Regions from separate parts of the Devosia sp. P2_G7 genome, predicted to be linked through region 1. Evidence: riboswitches for the same ligand, from Rfam matches in the RefSeq annotation. Region 1 holds a riboswitch; the other holds the start of a gene.
What was found. A riboswitch is a leader RNA that binds a small molecule or an ion and turns the genes downstream of it on or off. The one in region 1 is predicted to bind cobalamin.
Positions count from the first base shown of each region.

Region 1 (4,608 bases):
GGCAAGAGCGCGCTGCATTGCCCCTATTGCCACGGCTACGAAGTCGCCGACCGGCCGCTCGGACTATTGCTCCGCGAAGGCGACATCCTGCACCTCGCCCGCTTCTTTTCCGAGTGGACCAACGATCTGACGCTGTTCGCCAACGGCACCCCCGTCGATCCGACGGTACAGGCCGCATTGGCCGATATGCGAGTGAAACTGGTCGAGGAAGCGGTGGTCCGTTTCGACCACGACGACGGCATGCTGAACGCGGTGGTCACCACTGCGGGCCCAGTGCCGCTCGCGGCGATCTTCGTCCACGCCCCGATCAGCTTCTCCACTAACCTCGGCGTCGAGCTCGGCTGCGAGACCAAGGCCGGCGCAGTCGGCGATTTCTTCGTCGTCGATCACACGCAGCAGACCTCGATCCCCGGCGTCTATGCCGCAGGCGACGCCGCGCGCCCGATGCACAACATCAGCTTCGCCGTCGCTGATGGGGCAGGGGCAGGCGCTTTCGCCCACCAGTCGCTGCTAGCTACTTCAACGGTCCCCGGAAAATGAAGAACGCTCCGGCAAAGATCAGCAGAAATCCGACGGCGTGATTCCAGGTCAGCTTCTCACCAAGCACGAACACCGCAAAGCCGGCGAACACCGTGAGGCTGATCACCTCCTGGATGGTCTTCAGCTCCGCCGCCGTATAGGCGCCATAGCCGATACGGTTGGCGGGGACGGCCAGCCAGTATTCGACCAGTGCGATACCCCAGCTCACCATCACGGCGACCCACATCGCCATGCTGGGGAATTTCAGGTGCCCGTACCAGGCGACGGTCATGAAAACGTTGGAGCCGATCAGTAACAGGATCGGCATCACCGTCTGGAAGGTGAAGGGCATCGGGCACCTGCGCGAATCAATTGGGGTCAGCCCATTGATCGCCGCGCCCAGCTTCCGCCGCAAGGCCTGCCCAGACTCAACGCGGTCCGCTAGAATCGACGGATCAAACGGAGGTCGACCATGCGCTCCCTCATGCTGTTCCCGCTGCTGCTGCTCGCCGCTCCAGCCATGGCCGCCGACATCGCCTGCGACGGCCCATTCGCCGGCGACAGCTCCGAAGCACGTCTGATCGAGACCTTCGGCAAGGATAACGTAGTGACCGGCGACGTCCCCGGTCCCGAAGGCTCCACCGTACTCGCCACCACGGTCTTTCCGAACGATCCCGCCAAGACCATCGAGTTCGGCTGGTGGGACGAGGAAAAGCACGAGCGCGTCGCCTATTTCACCGTCCCGCCCGGTGACACTGCGCCGGGCGGCCTGAAGCAGGGCCTCACGGTCAAGGAAGTCGAAGCGCTGAATGGCGGGCCGTTCCAGATGTTCGGCTTCTTCTGGGATTACGGCGGCGCTGCCATCTTCGAGGGCGGCAAGCTCGCACCTCCTGCAGATGGCTGCATTGTCTCGGCCCGCTTCGCCGTCGGCGACTACCCGGCCGACCTCAACGTCGATGCCATCTCCGGCGATATGCAGATCTCGTCCACCGAGCCGCTGCTCGAAAAGGTCGATGCGCGCGTCGACACGGTCACCGTCGGCTATCCCGATTCCGCCGCGGCCGAAGATTGACCGCGACCCCTCCCGCGGCGTAACGATAGCCCACGTTGGTTCCTCGGACCCGTTCGGGCGAGGGGATCAAAAGGGAACACGGTGCGGCGTACCCATCAGGGACCAAATCCGTGGCTGCCCCCGCAACTGTAAGCGGCGAGTGCCCTCCGACTATGCCACTGATGCCACGCGAGGTGTCGGGAAGGCCGGAGAACACGACGACCCGTGAGCCAGGAGACCTGCCAGCGTGCAACCGGGGACTCCCCCCATTTCATCCGCACGGAGGGTGCAGGCATATGAATACTCAGGTCCAGACGGCGTCCGTCGCCAGTCTCTCTGTCTCGCAGCGCGTCATCGCAGGTGTGCTGGCATTGTTTATCGGCTTCGTCCTCGTCGGCGGCGTCGGCTTTGCCAGCGACATGGCCATCCATAATGGCGCGCACGACACGCGTCATTCGCTCGGCTTTCCCTGCCACTGACGCCGTCAAGCAAACGAGACATCGATGAAACTCTTCCAGCGAATCTTCTTCGCTGCGGTCCTTGCTGGACTCGCAGCTGGCTTGGCCATGAGCGCCGTCCAGCAGTGGCGCGTCGCGCCGCTGATCCTCGCCGCCGAGGTCTATGAAAACGCCGCTCCTGCCGAGGCTGCCGCCGAACACACCCACGACGCCGCCACCCCGGCGCACTCGCACGAGGAAGCCGCCCCCGCCCACGAGCACGACGAAGACGCCTGGGCTCCTCAGGATGGGGCTGAGCGCATCTTTTACACAGTGCTCGCCAACCTCCTCGGCTGCATCGGCTTCGCCTTCCTCCTCGCTGCCGTCTCTGTCCTCTCCGGCATCGAGATCACCGCCCGCAACGGAGTGATCTGGGGCCTCGGCGGCTTCGTCGCGCTGCAGCTCGCCCCGGCCTTCGGCCTGCCGCCCGAACTCCCTGGCATGCCCGCCGCCGATCTCGTTGCCCGCCAGGTCTGGTGGGTCGGCACCGCCATCGCCACCGGCGCCGGCATGCTGGCCATCGCCAAGCTCCGCAACTGGACCGGCATCGTTATCGCCGCCGCGCTGATCCTCGCCCCGCACGTCATCGGCGCCCCCCAGCTCGCAGGCGAACACGCCACCACCGTGCCCGCCAACCTCGCCACCAGCTTCGCCGCCGCCACCCTCGCCACCGGCGCGCTGTTCTGGCTGACCGTCGGCCCGCTGCTTGGCTGGCTCAACGAGCGCTTCGCTAAGTCCCCCGCCTTTGCCCTGAAGGGTGCCCACGCATGAGCTCGACCGAAAAGATTCCCGTCACCATCATCACTGGCTTCCTCGGCGCCGGCAAGACCACGCTCGTCCGGCACCTGCTCGCCCACGCCAAGGGCAAGCGCATCGCGCTGATCATCAACGAGTTCGGTGAGCTCGGCGTCGACAAGGAAATCCTCGCCGGCTGCGGTGACGAGACCTGCCGCGAGGAGGACATGATCGAGCTCAGCAACGGCTGCATCTGCTGCACCGTCGCCGACGAGTTCATCCCCACCATGCAGGCGCTGCTCGAACGGCCGGATCGCCCTGACCACATCGTCATCGAGACCTCCGGCCTCGCTTTGCCGCAGCCGCTGATCCGCGCCTTCAACTGGCCCGAGATCAAGTCCGAGGTCACCATCGACGGCATCGTCACCGTCGCCGACGCCGCGGCGCTCGCCGAAGGCCGTTTCGCCAATGACGAGGCGGCCGTCGATGCGCTCCGCTCCGCCGACGCCATGCTCGACCACGAAACCCCGCTCGGCGAATTGTTCGAGGATCAGCTTGTCGCCGCCGACCTGATCATCCTCAACAAGGCCGATCTGGTCACCGACGCCAATCTCGACACCATCGAGACCCACCTCCGCGCCGAAATGCGCCCGGGCACCGGCATCGTCCGCGCCCGCAACGGCCATGTCGATGTCGCGGCCCTGCTCGGCATGGGTCTTTCGACCGAGGACAATCTCGCCGGCCGCGAGAGCCACCACGAGCTCGAGCACGGCGGCGAGGGCCACGAGCACGACGACTTCGACTCGTTCTCGGTCACCCTCGACGGCGTCACCAGCAAGGACCACTTGCTCGAAACCATCGAGCAGACCATCCGCGCCCACGACGTGCTCCGCCTAAAGGGCTTCGCGGCTCTGCCCGGCGCCCCGGCTCGCCTCGCCATCCAGGCCGTCGGCCCGCGCGTCTCCGCCTATTTCGACCGACCGTGGAAGCCGGGCGAAGCCCGCCAGACCGCCCTGGTGGTGATCGGCGAGTCGCCGCTCGATCACGCCGCCATCACCGCAAGCCTCCAGCAGGCGGTGGCGGCCGCCGCCTGATGCACCTCTTAGCGGCCCAGGCAGGTGCCCTGCAGCAGGAGGGCGAGGCCATCGACCTCGCCCAAACGCCCGCTGCGCTCATCTTCGCCTCGGCCGCCGACAGCGAGCTGATGATGCTTGCCGCCGCGGCCGATCGCTCCGGCACCGCAGACCTGCGCCTCGCCAACCTCCTGCGCCTCAGCCACAACCTCTCCGTCGACCTGTGGCTCGACCAGACGGTGCAGCACGCCAAACTGGTCGTCGTCCGCCTCCTCGGCGGCCCGGCCTACTGGCAATACGGCGTCGACGAACTCACCGCCCTCGCCCTCAGCGGCAAGATCCAGCTGGCCCTCCTCCCCGGCGACGCCAACCCCGACCCGATCCTGCAGCAGCGCTCCACCATCCACCCCGATGACTGGACCAGACTCCACACCCTCTTCACCGCCGGCGGCCCCGAAAACGCCGACGCACTCCTCGCGGCTTTCGCACAGCTAGCGCAGTCGTCTCCCTCCCCCTCGCGGGGAGGGATCAAGGGTGGGGGGAGCCCCACGCTCGAACCCAACAGTTCAGCCCCCAAACCCTTCCACCGCTTCGGCCTCTGGCACCCCGCCCACGGCATGGTCGACGCGCTCCCCGCCTCGGCCAACCCGAACATCCCCCTCCTCTTCTACCGCGCCGCCCTCGAAGGCGCCGGCACCGCCACCCTCGAAGCCCTGATCGCAGAACTCGAAGC
Region 1 covers NZ_JBFUFI010000009.1:208,151-212,758, forward strand. Annotated here, with positions in the region: gene AC1DWU_RS16050 (NAD(P)/FAD-dependent oxidoreductase) at 1-540, shown strand, start outside; gene AC1DWU_RS16055 (DMT family protein) at 515-871, opposite strand; gene AC1DWU_RS16060 (hypothetical protein) at 992-1,591, shown strand; cobalamin riboswitch at 1,611-1,831, shown strand; gene AC1DWU_RS16065 (CbtB domain-containing protein) at 1,867-2,049, shown strand; gene AC1DWU_RS16070 (CbtA family protein) at 2,074-2,838, shown strand; gene cobW (cobalamin biosynthesis protein CobW) at 2,835-3,896, shown strand; partial or broken gene AC1DWU_RS16080 (cobaltochelatase subunit CobN) at 3,896-4,608, shown strand, end outside.

Region 2 (4,608 bases), on a different contig from region 1:
CGAAGTGCGCATCCAGTCCTTCACCGAGGACCCGCTGGCGCTGGTTTCCTATGGCCCGCTGTCGACCGACAAGCCGGGGCTGACGATCAAAATCCTCTCGGCGCGCACCACGACGAATGTGCTCGTGGCGCGTATCGAGGGGGTGAACGACCGGAACGCGGCGGAAAAGCTCAACGGGGTCGAACTCTACGTTGACCGCGCGCTGCTGCCGGAGCCGGACGACGAAGACGATTTCTACCATGCCGACCTGATCGGGCTGAAAGCCCGATTGTCGGACGGCTCGGAGATCGGCGAGGTGATGGCGGTGCCCAATTTCGGCGCCGGCGACCTGCTCGAAATCCGCGATCCGCGCTCGGGCGATACCTATCTCTACCCATTCTCCAAGACCGTTGTGCCGGAGGTGCGGGTCAAGGACGGGTATCTGCTGATCGATCCGCCGATCGAGGCGGATCCGGGCGAAGAAGAACCCGATTGAGCTTTTCAGCTCACATCATCACGCTCTTTCCGGAACTGTTCCCGGGGCCGCTCGGCGCCTCGGTGATCGGCCGTGGCATTGCGGATGGGTTGTGGAGCCTTTCGACCACCCAGCTGCGCGATTTCGCCACCGACCGGCACCGGACGGTGGACGATACCCCATCGGGCGGCGGCGCCGGGATGGTGCTGAAGCCGGACATTCTTGCGAATGCCATCGATGCGGTGTCGCCGGAAGGCGATGCTCGGCCGCGGCTGCTGATGTCGCCGCGCGGCAAGCCGCTGACGCAGGAGCGTGTGCGCGAGCTGGCGGCGGGGCCGGGGGCGGTGATCGTCTGCGGGCGGTTCGAGGGGATCGACCAGCGGGTGATCGAGGCCAGGCAGCTCGAGGAAGTCTCGATCGGCGATTATGTGCTCGCCGGCGGCGAGGTCGCGGCCATGGTGCTGCTCGAGGCGGTGGTGCGGCTGATCCCCGGGGTACTGGGTGCGGCGGAGAGCCATGCCGACGAGAGTTTTGAGAACGGGCTCTTGGAATACCCGCAATATACGCGGCCACAGCTGTTTGAGGGGCGCGAGATCCCGGCGGTGCTGACGTCGGGCGACCACGGCAAGGTGGAGAAGTGGCGGCGCGCCGAGAGCGAGAAGCTCACGCGGGCGCGCCGGCCGGATCTGCTGAAGTAGCGCCGGGCTTACTGCGCCGGGGTCATCTGGTGGTCCGAGTGATCCATCGGCATGCTCATCTCGCCCTCGGGCGCAGCGTCGGCTGCGGCGCCGCCGATGTTGAGCACAACCGGCACCTCGCCGGCCTTCTCGAACTTCAGCGTCAGCTGCAGGCACTGGCCCTCTTCGAACGGCGTGCCGACACCCATGAGCATCAGGTGATAGGCGTCGCCGCCCGGGGAGAGCGCGACAGTGCCGCCGGCGGGGATTTCGAGGCCGCCTTCGACTTCGCCCATCTTCATCATGTCGCCCTCCATCTTCATCTGGTGAACCTGGACGGTTTTGGCGGCTTGGGTGCTGCCGCCGAGCAGGCGATCGGCACTGCTGCCCTTGTTCTCAATGGTGAGATAGCCGCCGGAAACCTGTGCCTTGGGCAGCATGGCGCGGGTGTAGGCGCCGGTGATGGTGAGGTCGCCGGCGGTGAACACCTGGCCGGTGGGGCAACCCTCGTGGATGAGGCCATTGTGAGCAAAGGCCGGGGTGGCGACAAGGGCAAGGCCCAGCAGGGCCGGGATGAGGAGACGGTTCATTGAACTGATCTTTCGAATGGAATTGGGGAATTCGAGGCGAGGAAGATCAGGCGAGAGGTGGTCCGCGGGCGTCGAAGGGGCGGATGGAGGTGGCCGGCTGCACCAGCACCGGCATCGCGCCATAGGCAACCGCGGCGACGAGGGTGGCCGGGAGGGCGAGGGTGCAAGGCGGGGGAAGGTCGGCGCCGCCGCCGATGCGGCAGGCGTGGCAGGGAGCGTGCGACTTGGGCTCGTCCGGGAGGTCGCCGCAATAGCTGAGGTCGAGCGCGGCGGTGAGTACATCGGGGCCGGTGGTAGCCGCGGTGACCGGGGTGTGGGCGAAGCTGAGGAAGATCAGCGCCAGCACGACAGCCGCGCGCAGCACCTCGATTCCCATGTTTCGCGCATTCAGCACTGGCGGCTATCCCGGTTGGACGTTGCTCCTCTAGCGCAGGAGGAGGTGCCGCGTCATGCGGCAAATGCGCGGCTTGCCGTTGATCTCGCTACCCAGACCTGACAGAGATAAGGCGACGGTGCGCATCGGGTGATGCGTGAAACGGGAAGCCGGTGGCCTTCGGGCGATGCCGGCGCCGCCCCCGCGACTGTAACGGGCCTGACTTCCACTCAGCGTGCCACTGGTTTGCGACTGGGAAGGCGGAGTGGGAGATGCCCGGAGCCAGGAGACCGGCCGTCAGTGAAACATACGCGAGCGGGACGGTGGGTCCCGAGATGGAGATATTTATGCGCGCGCTACTGGCTCTTCTGCTCATTGCTGTTCCGACGGCCGCCTTCGCCCATACCGGGCACGGCGACGCCTCCGGGGTCCTGCATGGCTTCATGCACCCGGTGGGTGGCCTCGACCACGTGCTCGCCATGGTGGCGGTGGGCGTGTTCGCCTACGTGCTGGGCGGCAAGGCGCTGTGGCTGGTGCCGCTGAGCTTCGTGGGCATGATGGCGGTAGGCTTCATGCTCGGCGTCGGGCAGATCGACGTGCCGTTCGTGGAGCTGGGAATTGCGCTGTCGAGCGTGGTGATCGGCGGCGTTGCGGCGCTCGGCCGGCCGATGCCGGTGGTGGCGGCTTCGGCCCTGGTCGGGGTGTTTGCGGTCTTCCACGGCCACGCGCATGGCGCCGAAATGCCGGTGGATGCCTCGGGCTTCGAGTATGCAGCGGGCTTTATCGTCGCGACCGCGCTGCTGCACACGGCGGGTATCGGGGCGGCGATGGGCGTATCGAAGCTCGTCGGCAAGTACAGCAAGACGGTTGCGCAGGTGGCGGGCGGCGTGTTCGCGCTGGGCGGTGTCGGGGTGCTGGCTGGCTGGCTCTGAGCCTCGTCCGCAGCGACTAGTGTCGCGCGGCTGACATCGAAGTGACATCAAAGGCCCGCGAGCCCTAGACCTGCTCTAGACTCGCGGGCTTTCTTCATCTATAGCCCCGCTCGCTTGAGCTTCGGCTCGGCCAATAATGCATAAAAATCCGTGCAACCAAGACCGGGCGGTCGGCGAAAGCCGGCGAAACGCTCCTTTGAAAAAGACGAACGGAACATCAGATGTCGAACATCATCGAACAGCTCAATCAGGAGCAGCACGAGAAGCTGCTCGCCAAGGGCGCCCATCCGGAATTTACCCACGGCGATACCGTCAAGGTTTGGGTGAAGATCCGCGAAGGCGACAAGGAACGCCTGCAGGCCTACGAGGGCGTGGTTATCGCCCGCTCCGGCACCGGCATCATGGAAAGCTTCACCGTGCGCAAGATTTCGTACGGCGAAGGCGTGGAACGCGTGTTCCCGGTGCTCTCGCCGAACATCGACCGCGTCGAAGTGATCAAGCGCGGCAAGGTGCGTCGCGCCAAGCTCTACTACCTGCGCGACCGTCGCGGTAAGGCCGCCCGTATCTTCGAGAACGTCGGCGCCCGTACCAAGAAGATCGAGGCCGGTGAGCGCGAAGCCGCCATCGAAGCCAAGAACGCCCGCGAGGCTGAGAAGATCGCCGCCGCCGAGGCGCTGGCGAAGGAACTCGCCGAGAAGGACGCTGCCGAGGCCGCCGCTGCTGCTGCCGCCGAGGCCGCTGCCGCGACCGAGGCTGCCGCCGAGCCCAAGGCCGAGTAAGCCGCCACAGTTTCGGCGCTTACGTCACTAGATTTTCAGCCCGGCTCACGAGCCGGGCTTTTGATTCCGGGGTCGGGATGCCCCGGGACGGATTCCAAAGAGGGACATTTGGAATGGACGCAGCTCTTCAGGACGCAGAAGAGAGGGCGCGGCTGGCCGCCGAACTCCGCAACGAGACCCGCAATGTGCTGGTTGAGACCGGCCTGCTCGAATTGCTCAATGCCCGCTTCGGCGAGGCGGTGGTGACCGGCAGTGCCGGCTATGACCTGATGGTGTGGCGCGACATCGACATCCACATGCCGTGCGAGGCGGAACGCTGGGCCGAGTGGGCCGGGCTCGCCGCGGACATCGCCATCCAGTTCGACCGGGCCGGGCTGCAGCTGCACAAGGCGAGCTTCCTCAACGACTATGTTGACCCGCATCCGCTCGGCGCCGGGCTCTACTGGGGCATCGAGTTCAAGGATTTCGCCGGCAATGAATGGAAGTGCGACATCTGGGGCTGGGAGCCTTTCGATTTCGCGGTGCGCCAGGCGCGAGATGCGAATTTGCGTGCGGATCTGTCGAACTGCGACCGGGACTTGATCCTGCGGCTCAAGCACGAGGCACGCGAGCGGCCGGGGTATTACGGCGTGATGGTGGGAAGCTTCGACATCTACCAGTTCGCGCTGGCGGGAGCGGGCGAGACGCTGGACGAGCTTGAGGTGTGGAAGGGGCTGGTGGCCTAGAGGCCACATACTGGCTCCGCGCACCCCCTCCGAGCTACGCTAGTTCGCTTCGCTCACAAGCTGCGCTTGCCTCCCCCG
Region 2 covers NZ_JBFUFI010000001.1:528,567-533,174, reverse strand. Annotated here, with positions in the region: gene rimM (ribosome maturation factor RimM) at 1-475, shown strand, start outside; gene trmD (tRNA (guanosine(37)-N1)-methyltransferase TrmD) at 472-1,152, shown strand; gene AC1DWU_RS02710 (copper chaperone PCu(A)C) at 1,161-1,721, opposite strand; gene AC1DWU_RS02705 (hypothetical protein) at 1,768-2,115, opposite strand; cobalamin riboswitch at 2,215-2,407, shown strand; gene AC1DWU_RS02700 (HupE/UreJ family protein) at 2,442-3,026, shown strand; gene rplS (50S ribosomal protein L19) at 3,248-3,805, shown strand; gene AC1DWU_RS02690 (hypothetical protein) at 3,919-4,530, shown strand.
Region 2: it holds a riboswitch for cobalamin, as region 1 does, so the genes downstream of both, AC1DWU_RS02700 (HupE/UreJ family protein) here and AC1DWU_RS16065 (CbtB domain-containing protein) in region 1, are expected to answer to the same signal.